3 regions of the Paenibacillus paludis genome follow, and region 1 is predicted to be linked to each of the others. Evidence: riboswitches for the same ligand, from Rfam matches in the RefSeq annotation. Region 1 holds a riboswitch; each other region holds the start of a gene.
What was found. Region 1 has a riboswitch for cyclic di-AMP ahead of ACAN56_RS01000 (NfeD family membrane protein). Riboswitches for the same ligand answer to the same signal wherever they lie in the genome.
Positions count from the first base shown of each region.

Region 2: linked by a shared signal. The riboswitch ahead of ACAN56_RS01705 (APC family permease) and the one ahead of ACAN56_RS01000 (NfeD family membrane protein) in region 1 are both predicted to bind cyclic di-AMP.
Region 3: linked by a shared signal. The riboswitch ahead of ACAN56_RS19080 (KamA family radical SAM protein) and the one ahead of ACAN56_RS01000 (NfeD family membrane protein) in region 1 are both predicted to bind cyclic di-AMP.

Region 1 is NZ_JBGJZP010000001.1:232,921-240,253, forward strand. Features, by position in the region: gene ACAN56_RS00980 (ABC transporter permease) at 1-167, shown strand, start outside; gene ACAN56_RS00985 (Ger(x)C family spore germination protein) at 213-1,352, opposite strand; gene ACAN56_RS00990 (GerAB/ArcD/ProY family transporter) at 1,349-2,443, opposite strand; gene ACAN56_RS00995 (spore germination protein) at 2,480-3,904, opposite strand; cyclic di-AMP (ydaO/yuaA leader) riboswitch at 4,224-4,410, shown strand; gene ACAN56_RS01000 (NfeD family membrane protein) at 4,579-5,115, shown strand; gene ACAN56_RS01005 (flotillin family protein) at 5,138-6,559, shown strand; gene ACAN56_RS01010 (hypothetical protein) at 6,689-6,877, shown strand; gene ACAN56_RS01015 (VOC family protein) at 6,984-7,331, opposite strand.
Region 2 is NZ_JBGJZP010000001.1:400,446-407,778, forward strand. Features, by position in the region: gene ACAN56_RS01685 (ABC transporter ATP-binding protein) at 1-609, opposite strand, end outside; gene ACAN56_RS01690 (FecCD family ABC transporter permease) at 727-1,761, opposite strand; gene ACAN56_RS01695 (FecCD family ABC transporter permease) at 1,758-2,819, opposite strand; gene ACAN56_RS01700 (iron-hydroxamate ABC transporter substrate-binding protein) at 3,045-4,079, opposite strand; gene ACAN56_RS01705 (APC family permease) at 4,254-6,071, opposite strand; cyclic di-AMP (ydaO/yuaA leader) riboswitch at 6,197-6,356, opposite strand; gene ACAN56_RS01710 (disulfide oxidoreductase) at 6,584-7,015, opposite strand; gene ACAN56_RS01715 (DsbA family protein) at 7,015-7,333, opposite strand, start outside.
Region 3 is NZ_JBGJZP010000009.1:185,112-192,444, reverse strand. Features, by position in the region: gene ACAN56_RS19100 (PEP/pyruvate-binding domain-containing protein) at 1-548, opposite strand, end outside; gene ACAN56_RS19095 (MarR family winged helix-turn-helix transcriptional regulator) at 1,177-1,671, shown strand; gene ACAN56_RS19090 (mannitol-1-phosphate 5-dehydrogenase) at 1,865-3,073, opposite strand; gene ACAN56_RS19085 (HAD family hydrolase) at 3,161-3,841, opposite strand; cyclic di-AMP (ydaO/yuaA leader) riboswitch at 4,273-4,411, shown strand; gene ACAN56_RS19080 (KamA family radical SAM protein) at 4,543-5,679, shown strand; gene ACAN56_RS19075 (helix-turn-helix transcriptional regulator) at 5,738-6,811, opposite strand; gene ACAN56_RS19070 (class I SAM-dependent methyltransferase) at 6,941-7,333, shown strand, end outside.

The DNA of each region.
Region 1 (7,333 bases):
TTATTGCTGGGGCCAATCCGGTCATAGCCGTGCGTTATCAGATACTCATCGTCTTCTCTTTCACGTCATCCGCTGCCATTACAAGCATACTGCTTAGCGTACTTATTTACCGGCTGTTCTTCACTGCCGGCCTACGTCTGCAGCTGCCGGGAGCCGGCAAATATTAGCTCATGAGCTTAGCGGATATTCACCTTAGAAGGTTGGGAACATCTCTACTCAAGAATCCCGGTATCTACAATTTTAACCTCCACTTTAGGGTGGAATTGCACTTTACGATAATCCTCAGACCAATTTTTCTCCTTCCAGACATTGTGATGATAAGCAATAAGCTTTCTCCCCACACCAAAGATATCACAGTTAGCCTTTTGGACTTCTTCCACAACCGATTCGGCTTCCTTTGTGAGAATGTCCGAAAGCGCTTGATTTATTTTTTGAAGATCTTTCTCTTTTAGCGAATGCTCTCCGGGAAACTCTTCTACGATGGCTTGAAGTTTCAACTCCAAATTGACATCAACACTTTCGTCAGCAGATACCGATACCTTGAATTTACGTTTCACTTTTTTTAAACCAACATTAATGGTAATGTACTCCTGTATATTATCCGGATAGCCCAGAACAATTTTCTTTGTGAATCGCGCATTTTTCCCCTTTTGCCCCTTCAGCAGGACTAGTAATATTGACTGATCCGGATTCAGCATCCCACTATAATACTGATCATTAAAAAGGGCCAATCCTTTCGTTATAATCTCATTGCCTTCTATAGCTATATAGGGAAGTGCAAAGTCCTGCCCCGGATCCTTCAGGAACCGGAACACGGTATCTAACGTTTCTTTTGGGAATACACTCATTTCCTCAAGACTTTCAATCTTTTGGGTAATGAAATCGCCAATTTTTAATTCCCCAACCATTTTTTGTTCAAGAATGTCGGAGGCATTTCCTTCCGCAATAATTACCCTAACGTTGGATGTCGGGTTGGTTGGATCCCTGAAGTTCACATCCAATTTAGAGTAAAGGCCTTGCTCTACCACTGACTTTCCGAGTAATTGAAAACCATTTTTCAGAAATCTTATGTTTCCCCTCACTCGATTACGCATCTCATTGCTGGCACTACGTAGGTTATGTCCATAACTCGTATGAATTTCGTTCGTAGTGGATTTTTGCTCAATATCAGGTGGAATGATTAATTCCACAGTTTCTTTTATCTTTCCATTTTCAGTTAGATCAAACCCCACACTGTAGGCCAGATGCAAGTCTTTCAAATATTCCCGGTCCCAGCATCCTGTCAGGCTGAGGGGGAAAAGAATAATCAGCACCGACAGTGCAACCGTTCCTAATTTCACGCGCCATCTCATGCAAGGCCACTTCCTTTTCTCTTTATAAATAGAGAAATGATTAACATTAGCAGCGGGAATCCAGCAATAAAGAGATAGGCGGCATTTGTAGAGGCTGTATCCAGTAGATGAATGCCAACAGAAGTTACTGGCGCAAGCGCGATCATAAATGTAATGATTTTCACAAACGGAGTAAATTTCCGATGGCTTTTCCGTCTAAATAAAGCACTGAGCCCAATGGACGCTGCATAGCAATAGCTTACGATAGAACATACAAGGGTTATGGTCCAGATCGGCAAAAACAAGATATCTGCACGGTCTACAATGAAAAAGCTTAGAGATTTCATTAAGTAAATGACCGGTTCGGGAATCATTTTGATTTGCTCGGAGTTAAAGAACATCAGACAGGTAGAGACCACAAAGAAATAGAACAGGGTCACAAACAAGTTAGAGAGACTGACCGTTATCAATTTTTGTTTATCTGTACCTTCAGACAGCGGGTAGATGATCAGCATTAATTCGAAACCATACATAGATATGGTTGTTTCCTTTGCTCCTTTCACGATATTCCAGAAGCCTTTTTCCAATAGCGGTAACATATTTTCCAGATGGGCTTGAGTTAATCCATAGATGATAAATAAAAATAGAGGAATAAAAAGCACGGAAGCCAGCGTATAAAATCTTGCCAACACTGTCAGCTTTTCTCTTGCGAGGTAGAGAGTCATGATAGAAAAAAGAGCTAGTACAGCCCATCTTGGCGTAGTTTGCAGCATCCATCTCCGGAGCACCTCAACGGTACTAAGCATAATATTGGAGCCAAGCAGAATAAAGTAACCAATATACAGAATAGTCAATAGACTGCCAATAATCGGGCCTGCAAGTTTCATGCAAATACCGAATAGGTTAAGTCCGGGGAATTTCTTCAGCAGGACCCACAGAAGAATGATGACAAGTTGGGTAATAACCCCTGCAACTAAAACAGAAAGTCCACCTCCACCTTTGGCAGTTTCGTTAAGTTTGTTAGGAAGAGACAGAATACCAACACCGATTTGGGCTTGAATAATAAAAAGGAAGAGTTGTCCCCTTGTGATCATTTTTTCTTTTTGAGCCACCGTATCAACTCCTGTAAGTACTGTGTAAATTAATGATCATTTATCCGTTTTTGGGTTGCTTGAACTCTTTCGGATAGACCAAATTGGAAAGCGTACGAAGGTATCTTTCAAGCCTTGAAATTTCAACGGACTTAAGGGTCTCAGGTAGGGTTGCCCAAATGATTCTAGCTTGCACAAATGTATGAAAATGAGTGTTAACCCAAATGATATCCCAATATATCCGAATAATGAGGCAGCAATCATCAATGGAAACCGCATAAACCGGATAGCAGAGCTCATTTCGTTGGAAGGGATAAGAAAAGATGCAATGGCAGTCAACGCTACAACAATGATCATCGAATAAGAAACCAATCCCGCCTTAACAATTGCATCCCCGATGACCAACCCCCCAACAATCCCAATAGTTTGACCTACACGGCTGGGCAGACGAAGTCCTGCTTCCCGCAGCAGTTCGAATATAAGTTCAAGCAGCATCGCTTCAATCAGCGGAGGAAAAGGGACCCGGGTCAATAAACCTTGAATCGAAAAAAACAATTGCAAGGGAAGGACATTGGAGTGGAAAGAAACGGTGGCAATGTAGAGCGCTGGCAACTGAAATGCTGTTACAAAGCCGATCAGACGGATAAACCGGACAAGAGAAGCGATCATCCATCGATTGTTATAGTCATCCGGTGTCTGATAAAAGCTGAAGAAGCTCGCCGGCAAAATCAGAGCTGTGGGGTCCCCATCCAGCAGTATGGCGACATATCCGTCCAGCAAATAAGCTGAGGTATGATCCGGACGCTCCGTATTGATTAGTTGCGGAAATATGGAGAAGGAGTTATCCTCCGTTAATTCCTGAATAAAGCCAGTGGAGATTATCCAATCGAGCGAAATTTTCTTTATTCTTGATTCTACAATCTTTATCAATTCAGGGTTGGCGATATTCTCCATATAGACTAAGCCTACCTGTTTGGGGGCGAATTTCCCAAGTGTGAAGTAGCGGACAATAAGGTTTGGGGAGGCTATTTGTTTGCGAATCAGGTATAAGTTAACCTTCATCTGTTCAATAAAACCGTTATGAGGTCCCCGAATAACCCCTTCATTCTCAGGTTCGCTAATGCTTCGTTCGTATTTGGCAGGAGTGTTGAGGACATAGAATTCAGACATTCCTTCTAAAAAATAAACACAGCTTCCTTCAAGAAGTCCCTGAATACCTTGGTTTAGTTCTGTTTCCAAACTGAAACTAAGTGTTGTGAAAAGCTTAGAGAGGTCTTTGTCCTGATTACGGCTAAAAGGAACAATCACGTTCCGTTCAATCAATTCCGTATCAGTGAGAGACTCCAGATAAAAGACCATTCCTTCCCTTCCCTGAAAGGATAAGTTTCTTTTTTTGAGGTCACTTGTATAGAATAGTGCGGCTTCGATATAATCGGAGTTTTGATCTACAGAAGGAAATGAGGTCTGAGTTTGGTTAGTCATTATAAGGCGCTCAACTTTCGATTAGTTTTGCTTTTAACGTTCCCGGATGATTTGCAGAATATTCCTGACGGGAGCTTTAACGTGTGATACAGAAGAGTACGGCGGATGATGTTGAGCAGCAGAGGTTTCTGTTTTGTTTTCCTAGGGACATGAAGTAGAGCAAAAATGAGCAAATCATCAATCGCTTAAGAGTAAAACCAAAGAATGCGCATTCATTCGTGAAGTGGTGGCATTTTGGGCTTCTTTTGCCATCCGCAACGTTTTACATTAAATGGTCACAGGCGTAAGATTCAAATCAACAACCGAATGTAATATAACTGTTCTCAAATGGCTGAATTCCGATAATGGGAACGGGGGAACCAATGGTGAATGCGGCTTTTGCTCAGATAGCTGCCGCTCACTTGGGGTGAATCCTTGTGCGTGCTGAACAGCCGCTTCTTACAAGGTAGGGCAATCTCGCTGCCCGAATCCGTCAGCTAACCCCGTAAGCCTCGAAGAGAGAGGATGAGCGCCATGATCGATTAACCGACCACGGAGAGCCCTGATGCTTCTGTGGTCTTTTTGCTGAGCATGCAGAAAGGAAAGTTGATCTGTATAAGAGTTTAATAATCTTATAACAACGTAAATCAGAGTCATTAGGCAACTATCTAAAATGCTTTAAAGGGGGGATTGTTATCGTTACTGTATTTATCGTGTGCTTCTGGGTTGGATTGCTGCTTCTCCTCAGCGGCGGATTTCATGGGCATGGCCTGGCGGGTCATCTGCATATGGGAGGTGGCGATGCTGGTGGTCCGGGCTTTGTGCCCATACTCCCTCTGATGGTGTTTGTCACGGTCTGGGGCGGCAGTGGTTATGTGCTTACCCGGTTCAGCGGAATGAATATGCTAGCAGTGGTGCTGATCTGCACCGTGCTTGCCTTGCTGCTGGGCTGTCTGATATATGCGGTGCTGGCCCGGGTGATGACTCGGTATGATAGTAGCATGAATAAAATGGATTATGAGCAGGCGGGACAACTCGGGTACATCAGTATTTCTGCAGTGGATGGAGCAGTGGGAGAGATGAAATATGTGCTGCATGGAACGATGCGTTCCATTGGAGTGCGGGCAGAAACCGGCCAGCAGCTCGCCAAGGGTGACAGGGTGATTATTTTGAAGGTGGATAAAGGAATGGCGGTAGTCACCCTCTTCGAGAGGGGAAACGAACAATTATAAATAACGGGGAGTGTCGAACCGAATGGTTATTCTTTATTTAATCTCGGCAATTGTTGTTGTTATCCTGCTGGCTTTGTTCAGTATCGTGAACGCTTATAAAAAGGTTCCGCCCAATCAGGCGATGATTGTATTCGGCCTCGGCGGAAAAAGAGTGGTTCAGGGCGGCGGGACGTTCGTCATTCCCGGCTTCCAGAACAATAAGACCATCTCCATGATGCTGATGAGCTTCGATGTCATCCCGGCGCAGGCGATGTTCTCCCGGCAGGGCATCAAGCTCAACCTGGAGGCGGTAGCCCAGATTAAGATTAAAAGCGATCCTACCGCTATTCTGACTGCCAGTGAGCAGTTTATCGACAGGCCGGAAGAAGACCGTGAGACGATTATCCTGCATTCGGTGGAAGGTCATTTGCGCGGCTTGATCGGACAATTAACGGTAGAATCCATTCTAAAGACACCTGACGAAATCAACAGCAAGATGCGGGAGACCTGCTCGGAAGACCTCGACAAGATGGGGCTTGAGGTAGTCAGCTTCACCATTAAGAAAATTACTGACGACAAAGGGTATATCGACAATATGGGGGTTCCGGAAATTGAGCGCATCCGCCGTGATGCCAGCATCGCCAAGGCGGAAGCAGAACGCGACATTCAGATCAAACAAGCCGAGGCGGAGAAGGAATCCGCCATTGCCAAAGCCAATGCGCATCAGGCCACCATTGAAGCGGGAACCGCCGCCCGCGCCAAGGAATCTCTGTTCGAGAAGGATTTGAACATTAAGCAGGCGGACTTTAAGCTGGAGACTGAAGTGAAGAAAGCACAGGCGGATCTTGCGTACGAATTGCAGCAGAACAAAATCAAACAGTCGCTGGTTACCGAACAGGTCAAGATCACGCAGATGGAAGCGGAGGCCAACCGGACCGTCCGGGAAATCGAAGTTGAGCTGAGACAGAGGGAGCTGGAGGCAACGGTGATCAAGCCTGCTGAGGCGGAGAACCAGGCTACGATCATGAGAGCGGAAGCAGCTAAGCAGCGGCAAATTCTTGAGGCGGAAGCAGAGGCGGCCACAATGACCAAACGGGGGCTGGCAACAGCGGAAGCAGAACTGGCGAAGGGAAAAGCCAACGCGGAAATTGTTCAGCTGGCCGGAGCAGCGGAAGCGGGGGCACTGGAGAAGAAAGCTGAAGCGTACAAACAGTTCACGCAAGCCGCCCTTATAGTGGAATTCTTGAAGGTTCTGCCAGAGCTGGCTGACAAAATCGCTTCCCCGCTGGCCAAGGTCGATAAGATTACAGTGATTTCCCAGGATGGAGCTTCATCCGGCGTAAACAAAATTACCGGCGATATCGCCAAAATCATGGCCCAGGTTCCTGAATTGACACAGACGCTTACCGGTATGAACGTGACAGAGGCTCTCAGCGGGCTGCTCGGCCGGGATAAAGAGCAATAATTCTATACAAGCTGGGATATTGAATTCCTTGCATAAGCAACGCTCTATTATGGAAAACTTCTGTAGTGCGAATAAACAGCATGATTCCATGTTTGGAGACTTATTTTGATTTCCTAGGAGGTTAAGATTATGACAAATCAGGATCCGCAGGAGCTGCTTAAGCGAAAACACGAAATGGATGAGCAAAAAAGGCAGTTCACAAATTTTTCCCGAAGTGTTTGCGGCCATGGTGAGTTAGAAGCAGGGCAGGAATTCAGTATTGACCGGGTGCCTGACGATCAGAACCGTATGAAATCTGTTGAGAACAAACGTGATTGATCTGAAGAAAGCTATAAAAATAAGCCGATCCTTTTCTGGATCGGCTTAAAAAATGATTATTACGTTCTACCCCTGAAAGGAGGGCGGAACTATCATCCGGGACTCGTTATTTCTCCCAAAGCTCAATCAGTCGGCCTTCAGGATCTTCAATCCAAACAAACTTTCCATATTCACTAATCTCTTTGTTCTTTGCAAGAGGTACACCAATATGTTCAAGATGCTTAATAGTCTCGTTTAGATTATATACTTGAAAATTCAACATCACTTGTTGTTCTATTGGAAAATAATTGTCATTCTCGGTAAAGAAAGAAAAGATAGTCTCATTTCCTACTTGGGGTTTTATCACAGTACCATTCCAATTTTCCATTTCAATCTTCAGCACTTCAGTGTACCATTTTTTTACATCTTCAAGATTCTTAGTTCTCCAAAATATTCCTCCGAAACCTTTTATCATTG
Region 2 (7,333 bases), 170 kb from region 1:
ATGGTTCAAATCATGCACCACCATAATGATCGTGCGGCCCTCTTCCTGGTTCAGCTTCTGCAGCAGCTGCAGTACTTCCAGCTGGTGAGCCATGTCAAGGAACGTGGTCGGCTCGTCAAGGAACAGGATATCTGTCTGTTGTGCTAGAGCCATGGCAATCCAGGCACGCTGGCGCTGTCCACCGGAGAGGCGGTCGATTGGACGATCATGGAACTCTTCCATCCCGGTAACGGAAATCGCATTGGCGATAATCGCACGGTCTTCAGGAGTCATGGTGCCGAAGCCCTTCTGATGCGGGTAACGCCCGTATCCAACCAGTTCGGATACAGTCAGTCCGTCCGGAGCCGTCGGGTTTTGCGGCAGGATGGCCAGTTGACGAGCCACTTCTTTAGTAGATAGGGTATGAATTGATTTGCCGTCGAGCATGACATTGCCGCTCTTAGGTTTCATAATCCGCGCCATCGTCTTGAGAATCGTGGATTTCCCGGAGCCGTTCGCTCCTACCAGCGCTGTGATCTTCCCTGTTGGGAGAGACAGGTTCAACCCTTTAACAATCGTAGCCTCCGCATAACCAATACTCAGCTGTTCTGTATTCAAACGTTCCGACATGATCTTCACTCCTTAAAAGTTTTATGGAGCATGCGCTCCTTTAAGATTAACGACGCAATAAAACTGACTTTGTAAGCATTCGCTTAGTTTTATGGAGCATTTTGCTCCTTTAGTTAATCAGGCCTTTGATTTGGCCAGTAAATATAGGAAATAGGGAGCGCCGATCAGCGCAACTACAATACCTGTCGGTATTTCAGCCGGCTGCAGAATCCAGCGGCCGATAGTATCCGCAGTAAGCAGCAGCAGCGCGCCGATTAAGGCACAGGCAGGCAGCAGCACCTGATGCTTCGGTCCAACGAGCCTGCGGGCGAGATGGGGCGCAATCAGCCCCACAAAGCCTATGCCGCCGCTTACGGCGACACAGGAGCCGGACAGCGCGACTGCGGCGGCCAGCAGCAGAATGCGTTCCTTCTCCACCGGCATGCCCAGCCCGGCCGAGGTTTGGTCCCCGAGGTTAAGTACATTCAGCACCCGGGCTTTGTAGAACGCAAATGGCAGCAAAATAGCTATCCAAGGTGTCAGCGCAAGCACAAATCTCCAGTCGCCGCCCCAGATTTTACCTGCCATCCAGATCGCCACAAACTGATAATTCTGCGGATCCAGCCTTAACGACAGGATCAATTGGAAAGCATAGATGCCTGCACCTACAGCGATCCCGATAAGTATCATTCTTGTCGGCGAGAGGCCATCCTCACGCCGGAAAGACAGGAAATAAATAAGTGCAGCTGTAAGACTTGCTCCGGCCAGCGCCAGCAGCGGAAGAACAAAGATTGGAGCTGCCGAGGTTGCCGGAACAAATGAGATAAAGATAATCACCGCAAACCCGGCACCGGCATTAATCCCCAGTGTAGAAGGCTCTGCCAGCGCATTGCGCGATAAGCTTTGCAGAATGCAGCCGGAAACCGCAAACCCTGCGCCGACAAGCAGCGAGATCACTATGCGCGGTAGCCGGAAATCAAAAAGAATCAGCTTTTGCTGCTGCGTTCCCTCTCCAAGGACTGTGTGTAGGACATCCAGCGGTGATAATCGCATTAACCCGGTGTTCATACTGACAATAAAGATGACCACGATAAGAACCGCAAGTGAAGTCAATATAGCTGCTTCCCGGGTACGGCGTTGTTTCCCGGTGGGTGAGCGCAGAGCTTTGCTCATGACAGCTCCCCCTTCCGTTTACTCGCCAAGTAAATAAAGAACGGCACGCCGATCACTGCGATTAAAGCGCCTAGCGGTGTTTCATAAGGCGCGTTAATCATTCTGGCCGCAATATCAGCAAATACAATTAGTAAGCTGCCGAGTACTGCAGAGCAGGGAATAATCCAGCGGTAATCGACACCAACCAGATAACGGGTAATATGGGGGATAATCAGCCCCACAAAAGCAATCGGTCCAACCGTCGAAACCGCGGAGCCGGCGAGAATCACTACAATAATAATCCCGGCTGTTTGCACTAGCCTGGTCCGCTGTCCAAGCCCCGCCGCTACATCGCGTCCGAGACTAAGGAGTGTAATGGATCGGGAGATCAGCAGAGATCCTATCAGAGCTGCCGCAATCCAGGGAAACAAAATACGAAGCTGTGTCCAATTCGTCCCGCCGATCCCGCCTGCCATCCAGAAGGCAATATCCTGGGACAGATGAAACAGAATCGCGATTCCCTGGCTTACCGCCAGCAGCATAGCACTTACAGCGGCGCCGGCAAGGGTCAGACGCAGCGGGGTTAAGCCGCTATGGGAGAGCGAGCCAATCCCGAACACAAGAATGGCCGCTGCTGCTGCGCCGATGAAGCAGTACAGCATGATGTAGAGAAAAGAAGCGGATGGCGCAAAAGCAAAAGCTAACGCCAATCCTGCGCCGGCACCGGCATTCAGACCCAGCAAGCCGGAATCTGCCAGCGGATTGCGGGTCATGCCCTGCATAATTGCTCCTGCGACGGCGAAACAAGCACCAACCAGCGCTCCCGCCAAAGCACGGGGAATCCGCAGTTCCCGAATAATCTGATGCTGCTGCAGATCCGGATTAAACCGGAAGACTGCCTCCCATACCGTCACCAGTCTAATATCCGCGGCACCCACCGAAACGGAAAGTGCCAGACCAAAGACGACAGCGGCAAGGCCGAAAATCAAAATAACTACCGCAGCAACCGGCCTTGTCTTCAGCGGTTGATCTCCTGACGGATTTGTATTGTTAGCTATAGAACGTGTGGATGACACCATAAGTCTTCCCCTTAATAGGATGAGTTCAATGTTGTAATGAGAACAACTATCATTCTCATTATCGCAAATATCTGAATTATGTACAAGCTTTCACAGCTCGCACTTTCACTGTGAACGATTAAGTCAATGTCCTAAAAAAAGGTGCAGGTCTTTGTATCTCAAGATACAAGAACCTGCACATCCCTCCACCGCTGAAGAGTTCTCTCTACACACAGTTAAGGCTGATTATTTCACGAGAAAACTCAAGACATCATCAATGGTTTTGGAGTTGGCAATGGCTCCGCTGTACAGCCAGCTGCTTGCCTCGCTAAGTTCATGAACATTTCCAGCCTTAACCGCAGGGATCCCCTTCCAGATTGCTCCGTTAAGAATGTCAGAGGCTTCGGTCTTGTCACTGTTCACCAGGAAGATATGATCTGCGGTCAGTTCAGCCAATTTCTCCAGCGTGATCGGATTCCAGGTCGCTCTGGATGCCGCAGGAATTTCTGTAACCAGGTTGGGTTGCTTCAACCCCAGATCCCCGTACAATACAGCACCACTGCTGCGTGTTTCATCTACTATAAAGAAGTTCTTCGACACCAGCCACAGAATGGCGACCGAATCATCACCAATGGAGCTGCTGATTTTGGCTTTTGCATCTGCTGCTTTTTGATCGTAATCCGCAATGGCTTGTTCAGCTTCAGTGCTCTTGTTCAGGAGCTCACCGATTTTGAGCAGCGATTTGCGCCAGTCTTTGCTAATCTTGTCACCAAGGACATAAGTAGGTGCAATTTTGTTCAACTGGTCATACAGACCGTTCTGCACACTAGACTCAGACTGCACAATGTGGAAATCCGGGGCAAAGCTGGTCACAGCCTCCAGCGGAAGATCATAGCTGATGGTTGGCACATCTTTAAGATCAGCAATCAGATATTCCTGGGTTCCGTTTGTCACGGACCACTGCGCTACCGGGGTAACGCCCAGTGTTACCAGGTAGTCTTCCATATAAGAAGCAAGTACGCGCTGCGGATTAGCCGGTACCGTGACTTCATGTCCCATGGCGTCTGTCACCGTTTTCTCTGTAGCCGGTGCAGTTGTTTTCGTTGGCGCTGCCGTTGCTTCAGCAGTAGCCGTAGCCGTAGGTGCAGCGGTAGCTTCCGCTCCAGAATTTGCAGCATTCTCATTATTGCCATTGCCGCAAGCGGACAAGAACAAAGTCATAGCCATACATCCGATCAATGCCAGCTTCATGCTGCCTGATCTCTTATTGTTCGAAAACATTAAATACCCCTCCTGTATTTACAAGCATTAATGGTCAAAGGTGTCCGAGGCCTTCGCCTTACTTTTTAAATGATATTGATTCTCATTATCTCTGTCAACAAAATTATTCGTTCTATAAAAAAAGGTTGCCTCCGCAAGCTACGGAAACAACCTCTGCTAACCATATTTATCTGCCTATTTGTGCAAATGATAGGGCACTGTTGCTACAACTATATCTTTTTGATTCATTAGATAAGAACGAATGAACAGGCTGGTCTGATTATGCAGGATCGCCTGCCACCAATGTTTGGTAATGAACTGTGGAATTAATACGGTAATATGGTCTGTAGTAGCGGTCTTCCACTCTACGGTATCGATAAATTTCACCAGTGGGCGGATAATGCTGCGGTAACGGGAACGAAGCACGATCAGGCGTACACCCGGGTTCCATTCCTCCCATTTTTGCTCCATCTTGTGAATTTCCTCTTCATCAAAACCAACGTAGACTGCCACCACATTATCTGTTAACGACTTCGCATAACTGATCGAATGCAGTACAGCGCGTGTCACACCCGCAACCGGAACAACAACGGTACTTCCTTTAATCAGCGGTTTATCCGTAGCAGGACATATGCGAAGCTGATCAGCTATATTCATATAATGGCGGTGAATGCGGTGGAATACGAACATGACAACCGGCAGGAAGATGAAGGCCATCCACACGCTGGAAAACTTGGTAATGATAAAGATAAGCGTAATCGTCAGGGTAGTCAGCATACCGATTGTATTGACTACAAATTTATTCTGCCAGCCTTTCGGCTTCGTTTTGAACCAGTGCACCATCATGCCAAGCTGCGACAGCGTAAAAGGGATAAATACTCCGACTGCATACAGCGGAATCAGCCCTTCTGTATTTCCGTGGAAAGCAGCTACAAGCACAGCCGACAATACTCCGAGAAAGATAATACCATTAGAGAAGCCCAGGCGGTCTCCCCGGACCATGAAGGCATGAGGCAAATATTTATCTTTGGCGAACATGAACGCAAGCAGCGGAAACGCCGAGTAAGCTGTATTCGCCGCCAGGAACAAGATGACGGCTGTTATCCCTTGGATGAAAAAGTACAAACCGCCCCGGCCAAACGTAGATTCGGCAATTTGCGACACGACGGTGGATTTCTCATTAGGAGTAATCCCATACCAGTATGCCAGCAGCGTAATGCCGGTGAACATCAATCCGAGGATGCCTCCCATCAGCATCAAGGTTTTGGCGGCGTTTTTTTCCGCTGGAGCTTTGAAGTTCGGAATGGCATTCGATACCGCTTCTACCCCGGTCAGTGCCGAACAACCGGAACTGAAGGCTTTGAGTAATAGGAACAGGCTGACATTGGAAACGGCGGAACCGATTTCCGGGATTTCGGCATGAGCGCCGCCTGTAATATATTTGTACACCCCGGCAATGATGAGTACAAAGATAGAGACCACGAACAGATACACCGGGATGGCAATAAATGAAGCGGACTCCGTCACCCCGCGGAGATTGATAATCGTCAAGATCAGAATGACGGAGACTGCAATAAGGACAGTATGATTATGAAGACTCGGAAAGGCCGATGTGATCGCATCCGTTCCCGCTGAAGCACTAACTGCAACCGTAAGAATGTAATCTACCAATAAAGAGCCGCCAGCCAAGAGGCCGGTAGGAACGCCCAGATTGCTTTTTGCCACGATATACGCTCCGCCGCCTTGCGGATAGGCAAAGATGGTCTGGCGATAGGAAAAAATAAGGATGGCCAGCAGGCCCAATACGGCTAATGCAATCGGCAATGAATACCAGATGGCGGTGAAGCCAGCGGCCACCAGTACAATCAGAATTTGCTCCGTTCCGTAGGCCACAGACGAGAGTGCATCGGAAGACAGAACAGCCAGTGCTTTCACCTTGGATAACTTTTCATGATCGAGTTCGTTCGACTTCATCGGACGCCCGATCAATAGTCGTTTTACCTTGCTTACCATTGTAGTAACAGTTCCTCTCTTTGTTGAGTTGAAACGGTAATACCGCGCGCCGTTTTCATTGGCAGGTTTCATAAATGCAGGCACAAAAATAAGCATACGGAAATGATCCGCATGCTTACGCATGCTCATTATCCCACCCTTGCTTACGAGGTTAGCTGGCGGATTCGGGCTGTGGTAGCCCTACGGTTCCGGTCATACTGACCTGCCTCCGATTCACCCCATTGACGTTGCCGTCAAGTTTGGTTCCCCCGTTTTTCCTTGCGGAAAATTCAGCGCATATTCAACTTCTCACAAGGACTAATAATAGTCTACAATAGCTTTTCAGTAAAGCGGTGAAAAAAATGAAAAAAGAATGAAAAAACATCCAAAAAGCTCAAATCCAAGATCGGGGATAAGTGGATCTTTCATTCTCTTTCATTATCCCAGCGTTCCGTGATTTTTGAGTGTTTTGGATGTTAATTGTGACAGAAATTAAGGAAATATTTTTGCTCTAAATTCTGCTTAGCCTTTTCTTATTCTGCTGGCTCTTCTTGGCGCCCGGTCCAGAGCAAAATTGCGATTAGAGCAAAAGCAATCAACGCAAGCAGAGGTACCGTAATGAACCCTAAAAAGTTCAAATAATCCTCATTGCAGGGTACACCAATTTTGCATGGCAAAATTTTACTGAGTGCAGGAATTTTCTGCTCTGCGTAATGGTACAGGGAGATGCTCCCGCCTATCAGACATAAAGGCAGCACATAAGGAATGATGCGTTTATCTCCCCGGTACGTGGCAATTCCGAGCAGAATCAGCTGAGGATACATAAAGATACGCTGGAACCAGCATAGCCTGCAGGGTTCATAATGCAGCACTTCACTAAGATACAAGCTTCCTGCTACTGCAATTACGGAAACAAACCAGGCCAGATACAGGCAGTGGCGTCTGCAGAAGGTAGAGAATTTCATCATTTGGCATCCGCCGAATCAAGGGCGATTTGCACCTGCGAGTCGATGGCTTTGATATCAAAAGCCTTGTCTACCTTGACTCCATTAACAAATACAGTAGGAGTAGAGGTCACTTTGCTGTCTTCGGCCAGCTTCATATCTCTCTGCAGTTCACTTTCATAGGTGCGTTCCTCAATGTCTTTACGCAAGAGGTCAAAATCTATCGGCAGGTTCTCTTTCTGCGCCAGGCTTACCAGGTAATCAGCGGTCGCCCACTCTTCGCTCTCCTCGCCCTGATTAGCATAGATTGCGTCATAATAGGTCCAGAAAGCTTCACTG
Region 3 (7,333 bases), on a different contig from region 1:
CCTGAAACTAACTGTTCTCCCAGCCCATAGACATAATTCCCCGGCAGAACCGTGCGGCTGCCTGTAATGGGGTCGGCGGTGAACAGGACTCCGGAGATTTCCGAGTGAATCATCAGCTGCACGACAATGGCAACCTTATGGGAGGAGTCCATGTCCTGCATGGAGCTGTAGACTTGAACCCGTTCGCTATCCTTTGATTGATAGACCGTGTACATAGCTTCGCGAATCTGTTCGTCTGTCTCCACGTTCAGCACCGTTTCGAATTCTCCGGCAAATGATGCCTCAGCGGAATCTTCACTTAAACCCGAAGATCTGACTGCAAATCGTACATTTCTATGTGACATGCGGATTTTCCGCAACCTGGCTGCACTTTCAGTCCAAGCCTCTTCCTTTAATTTATCGCCTTCAAAGGCCGAAGGAAAGACAACAAATCCCTCCGGCACAGGATATCCCGCCTGAAGCATTCTGGAGAGCATCGCTCCCTTACCTCCTGCTTCGACGTATTGCTCCGGGCTTAGCTCGGCGAATCCTCGGATCATCTGTCCCATATTCAATTGCTCCCTTTGATATATTTGAAACTTTATTTAATTTGATATTTAGTTTCTTTTAATACTTTATTCCATTATTGTATTAACCGTCAAGCTTTAATCTATCAATATATTGAACTTATAATTCTTCTATTTTGGGATTGGCCGTGACTACAGAGAATGTTTGGACTTCCGGCCGCTGTTGTCTCCCGATTTCTTGATTTATACCGCTACTTGCGGTTGAAATCCGGAGACAAAGGCGGTCGCTATCGCTCCTACAGTTCCAAAATCCCCCTCCGTCACTTATCCCTAAATGTAATTCTCAAGTTCAATCTATTTAGGTAGTTCTTCAGTTCAACTGATATAGTTGATTAATTTCACCAAACAAAAAGAGACGTCCCATTAGCCATGAAATGGCTGCTTGGGACACCCCTCGTTTGGTGAACAGGATAGGCATGAGCACTTGGTGCGAATGGTCCGCGACCAGACCGTTGTTCCAATCACTGTGGTCCACACTATTTTGAACTTGTTTTGCAAAATATCAATGGTTTCGATAAAATAAAATTAATTTATTACATACCATCAAATATTTTAAGATTGTAATATCTGGCCCATCGAGATATTAACATTCCAGAAGGAGGGTTGTCTTATGTCAAGTCATGAACAAGATCAACCTACGGAGCTGCAGGAACAACTCACCCTACTCATGCGTGGACTGGGAACCCGAACGGTAATCTATCAGCAGAACGTGGCCGCTTCCCTCGGGTTATACAATAATGATTTTTTATCCGTAGATATCCTGCGTGAGAAAGGTCCCATTACGGCCGGGGAACTGTCCAAACTGACCGGGCTGACTACCGGCAGCGTTACCGCATTAATTGACCGGCTTGAAAAAAGCGGGTATGTCCGCAGGCAAAATGATCCCAATGACCGCCGCAAAGTGATTATTGTCCCGTTGTATGAGAATAAGGAAGAGGTAAGCAGCACCTACCTCAAGCTTCACTCGGAAATGCTGAACCTTGCTTCCTCGTATACGGCAGAAGAGCTTGAACTCATCACACAATTTTTGGGCAAGGCAAGTACGGTTCTGGAAGACCAGATTTATCGGCTTAGCTCTGCTACACTCAGCAAGCCCTCTTCCTGAATCCTCTGCTGCCACAAGCGGAAACGGCTTCGCCGTACTCAAAAGGACGATATCCAGCAGTCGAATGGCCCCGGGATATCGTCCTTTTTTCACATGCGGGATTGCTGTAAAAGCCATCTTTGCTTATTAAAACGGCAGGCCGGCATAAGCATTATGACTCGGACTGCCGTTGATATGCGAATTTCTGGACAGCTTAGCCGCGAAGAATTTGAACCATGGATTCAAAGCCGCTGCTGGCCATATGAGGATGTCTCAAGCAGGCTCTCCGGTATGTCTTGAGGATTTCGCCGTGAAGCGGATGTTCGGCTGGAACCCCTAACCGGGCGGCAAGCACTGCGCTTAAACCGGCAGTCCGAATTTCTTCCTGAAGAAGCACGGCTTCCCGATCATTTGGGTCGCCATAGAGAAGTGCGGAAGTAATGGCCGACACCAGATACGAGGTCTCTAGACCAAGCTCATGGGCAAGCATAGCAGGCCGGAGCAGCCGGTCATTTGGTGAAAGCTTGCGAAGCGGGGAACGTGCTACGCGCGATATTTTATCGTTGAAGTTCGGGTTGATGAACCGGTCCATGATCTTATGGATATATCTGTCGTGCGCCGCAGGATCAAAACCGTATAAATGGACCAGCAACGCGCCGGTCTCCTGCAGCACTCCACGGACACGGTCTTTAATTCCGGGGTCGGACATCGCCTCCTGAATGCTGGAGCAGCCCTCCAGGTAACCGAAATACGCTGCGCTGCAATGCCCGGTATTCACCGTAAACAGCTTCCGTTCAAGATAGGAATCGAGGGAGTCTACATAATGGACGCCTTTGATTTCCGTATAATCAGCGATTAACTCGCTGCGGGGAATGACCCATTCACTGAACGGCTCCACTACGATTTCCAGCGGATCTTTATGCGTCTGTACAGGAACGATGCGATCCACCATAACATCGGGGAAGGCGACACAGCGGTCTGCACGCCCCTTTAAAGGCTGCTTTAAATGGCGGTAAACCAGATTTTTAAGCTTTTGGCTGCTTCCCACGCCATTCTCGCAGGCAATAATATGAAGCGGCTTCGGATAGGGGTTGCTGTTTAGCCTGTTCTCGATACCCTGCGCGATGGCTCCGGCAATGTCTTTCAGCGCTGTTAGCCCGACCGCTGTCGTCACGATCTCAGCCTCTGCAACAGCTTGAGCCACCTGTTTCTGATCATTCAGATGAAGGGCAGTTACATTCTCCACAATAAAGCGGTCCCGCTCATCATTGGCAAGGGTAACGGGATAGCGCCCCCGTTCCTGCAGCTGAGCGATTTTCAGCTTATTTCTTCCGACAAAACAAACCTCATAACCGGAGTCTGACAGCACTGGACCGATAAATCCCCGGCCAATATTGCCCGCTCCAAAATGTACGGCTCTCAAATCGGTGTCCCCCTTTAGTAAATTCAACTCTATAAAATTTCACGAATCATAGTTGTTATACGCAGAAAATTAGTACACCGTAGTGATTTATACCTGCACATCAGAGATTTCGAAGCAGCTCCGGGAAATCACGTGATCGAAGTCAAGAAGACTTAGGCTTTCGGTCTGGTGATGCGGCATATCAAATTCAAGAAAACGGGTAATGGCATTCGGGATCACCACACAGAACATTCCGGCTGCAGTCGCAGCTCTTGCGCCGTTTGGCGAATCCTCAATAGCGACTGCCTCATGTGGTTTAATGTCAAGAGAGGACATGACCTGGTTATACAACTCCGGATCAGGCTTCACCTTCTCCACATGATCGGAGGTGCGGATGCTCTCGAAATAATCGCGTATGCCCAGCAGCTCCAAATGCCGTTCCACCCAGTCCATAGAGGAGCTGGAAGCAAGGCCAATCCGCAGTCCGGCGTCCTGGGCAGCATCCAGATATTGCTGAATTCCCGGCCGCATCTGTTCGAGCTCCATCAGCTTGCTGTGCCTCTGCTGGACCGCTGTTCTGAATGCCATCCGGTCGATAGGCAGCTTAAGGTCAGTCATCAAATATTCGTAGGGATTAAAACTGTTAAGGCTGGTGCCTATGCAAGTAGAATACTGTTCCAGCGACAGGTCTACCCCATGCTCTCCATAGGCTTCGCTAAAAGCGGTGTACCAAGCTGTTTCCGTGTCGATAATCGTTCCGTCAAAATCAAATATAATCCCTTTGATCAAATCAACCATCTCCCTCACAGTAGTCCGGTAAGCTAAGCTCACACAAAAGCGTGCAATCCGCTTCCAAAAATGCTTCCGGCTGGCGTATGTCTGTAAAAACCATAACAAAGGTTTTCTGGCCGCGTCAACCGGGGCAGCTTATCTTCCATCATATGAGGGCGGTTACAATTGCACAAAAACGAAACTGGGGACAAGCCTAAAAAAAGCGTTTTCCCGGTCGCTCCTGTTTGCACCAAAAAAAACAAAAAAACCTTTCTGTACAAAGGATTTCGCGTTTCTATGCCTTGCGGCCGGGACTCTGCGTATGAAGCATTTCAAAACGACCGGCAATCCCACAACAAAAAAAATTTCTACTCTGCTGATTTGGCTTGGCCCCGTATGCCTTGCCGCGGGCAAGTTTAGCTTTGACTTTTCAAAACTTCCCGGGTTATACTTTACCTACGCTTAATTTCCAGCCTTTGGGCAGGAAAGCGGGGGAACCAGTCTTTTGGGGCGAATCATTCACAGAATGTAGGGTACCATCTTACCCGAGTCCGTCAGCTAACCTCGTCAGTAGTGGATGGGTCTGCTTTTTTAGGTATATTCATAACCAGAGACCCTTGCTAAGGGTCTCTTTTTTGTATTCTAATGACCCTGCTGGCAGCAGTTTGGCTATCGACCTCAAGGCTCCCTTACTTCTCACACTATGAGACCAAGGAGAGATGCAAGTGCAAAAGGTAAGGTACATAACGGATATCAACAAGGTTGCCATGCTGTCTGAAACGGAAAAAGAAAAGCTGAAGGAGATCACCGGCAAATTTGCCTTTCGGGTCAATGACTATTATCTGTCGCTGATCGACTGGGATGACCCGGGTGATCCGATCCGCAGGCTCGTCATTCCAAGTGAAGGTGAACTTGCGGAGTACGGCTGCTGGGATGCATCCGATGAGGGAATGAATTATGTAGTGCCGGGATGTCAGCACAAATACAGAACAACGGCCCTTCTGATTGTCTCCGAGGTGTGTGGAGCTTACTGCCGCTACTGCTTCCGCAAGCGCCTGTTCCGCAATGATGTGAAGGAAGCACAAACCGATGTGGCTCCTGGGCTGGAATACATCAGGAATCATCCTGAGATCAATAATGTGCTGCTTACCGGCGGAGACAGCCTGATTCTCTCTACCTCCAAGCTGCGCTTCATCATCGAAAGCCTGAGATCCATTGACCATGTGAAGATTATCCGGCTGGGCTCCAAAATTCCCGTATTTAATCCCATGCGCATTTATCAGGACGAAGAACTGCTGGAACTAATCCGTACCTATTCATCGGAGGACAAACGCATTTACGTCATGGCGCATATTAATCATCCCCGGGAAATTACGCCCGAAGCCAAACAAGCATTCAGAGCACTTCATAATGCCGGGGCAATCGTAGTTAATCAAACACCGGTGCTGAAAGGCATCAACGATGATCCGGCGGTACTCGGAGAACTGCTCGACCGGCTGTCCTGGGCCGGAGTCACTCCCTATTATTTCTTCGTGAACCGGCCCATTGCCGGCAACCGCGAGTTCGTTCTGCCGCTGGAGCGTGTCTACAACATTGTTGAGGAAGCCAAGGCCAGAACCTCAGGTCTGGGTAAAAGAGTCCGTCTATCCATGAGCCACTCCTCCGGCAAAATCGAGATACTGGCGATTGAAGACGGCAAGGCCTATCTGAAATACCATCAGTCCAGAGCGCAGGAGTACGGCAAATTTATGATCCTGGAATGTCCACCGGATGCGGAATGGTTCGATGATCTTCCCGGCAGCGAGAAGCACTGGACCCATCCTGCTTTCACTTCCCAGATCCCGCAGCTCCTATAAAAGCCAGCACAGTCCCCTTGTATCAGCATCGGGACTGTTTGTTTAGCGTGCTTACCGGCTATTCCATCCCCTGTGAGAACAGCTTGCTGATGAGCGCTCTCCGGCTGGATACGCCGGTCTTGGAGAAGATCGATTTCAGGTGATCCTGTACGGTGTACGCAGAAATATGCAGCGACTCCGCCAGCTCCTTGGTAGATAATCCGCGGGAGAGCATTTCGGCCAGCTGCTTCTCCCTGGCGGTCAGCTGGCAGGCATCGGCCAGCAGCCGGAAGATCTCCGAGGACTTGGCATAGACAAAGGCAACGGCCAGCTCCGTCTTCCCGCCGCTTCCTTCAAGCCTGCTGGCCGTAACTGTCAAGTAAGCCCCATCCTCGACACGCAGGCATAATTTCGCCTTGGAAGGCAAGCCTCCTGGTTCCGTATTCTCGCCAAGTGCCCTCAGGCATACGGCATTGACCGGCCGGGGAAGAACTCCGTGATCCAACCGTTCCAGCTGTTGCAGACGGTTCATCCAATATTGGGCCGCACTATTCGCGCTGACCGGAAGCAGCTGGTCCGTCAGAATCATGATTCCACTGTCCTCCGGTGCGGTATCCATCCGTCCCAGAGGGGGCTCGGAGGCATAGCTGCGGAGTGCGCCGGCAATCAGCGGAACAACAGATGATATCACCGCACACTCCCGCTCCTGAAAAGGAGGTTCGTGCTGCGACCGGAACAAGGTTAAGAACCCCCAGCAGCCACCGCCTTCAACCAGCGCAGCCCGGAGCTCGTCTCCCAGGCCCGCAGGCTGGAGTACGTTGCGGTAACGTTCACTCCGCCCGGGCTGCCCTTCCGTTACACCACTTAAACAGGCGACCGGCACTGCCGCTGCGGCCAACTGCTCATACTTCATATAATCCTCATGCAGATATTCATATTCAAACAACTGCGGGTGCAGATCCTCAAGACCCTGCTCTGTGATCGCCCCGGTGGACAGCAGCGTATGCGGGTCCACGGTAGTGCAGCAGGCAGCGGTAAACGGAATGTACTGCCGCAGCTTGGAGATTACCGCCTCCCTGTATTGCGGAGATGTCATTCTCATCTCCTGCCGGTTGATTTCCAGCATCCTCAAGCCTTTTAGAACCTCGCTCATCCTGATGTCCTTTCCAAATCCCACATATGTGGGATAGCCTATTCCGTGTTTAATCCTGATAATTAGTAATAATTCTTATTATATATCAGGAGAACTCACATTCAAGCTATAGAGACAGGAGCAGATATCATGCAAGAGAAACATTTACATCATGCCAGAGACTGGGAGCATCCCGATGTTCAGCATTACGAGACAACAATCGCTGCAAAAATACCGGGGTATCCTCTGCTCTATGACATCATGGAGCAATTGCTGAGTGCACACCTCGGCGGCGAAACTCCGGCAGACCTGCTGATTGTCGGGGCCGGAGGCGGACAAGAATTGATAACCCTCGGCGCTCAGCATGAGCACTGGCGGCTCACTGGCATTGATCTGTCAACGGCGATGCTTGAGCTTGCCCGGCAGCGGATGCAGCGCACGGAGCTGGCCGCTGAAATCACTCTCCAGCAAAGCACGGTTGATGAACTGGACAAGAACAAGCTGTTTGACGCCGCCACATGCATGCTGGTGCTTCACTTTGTC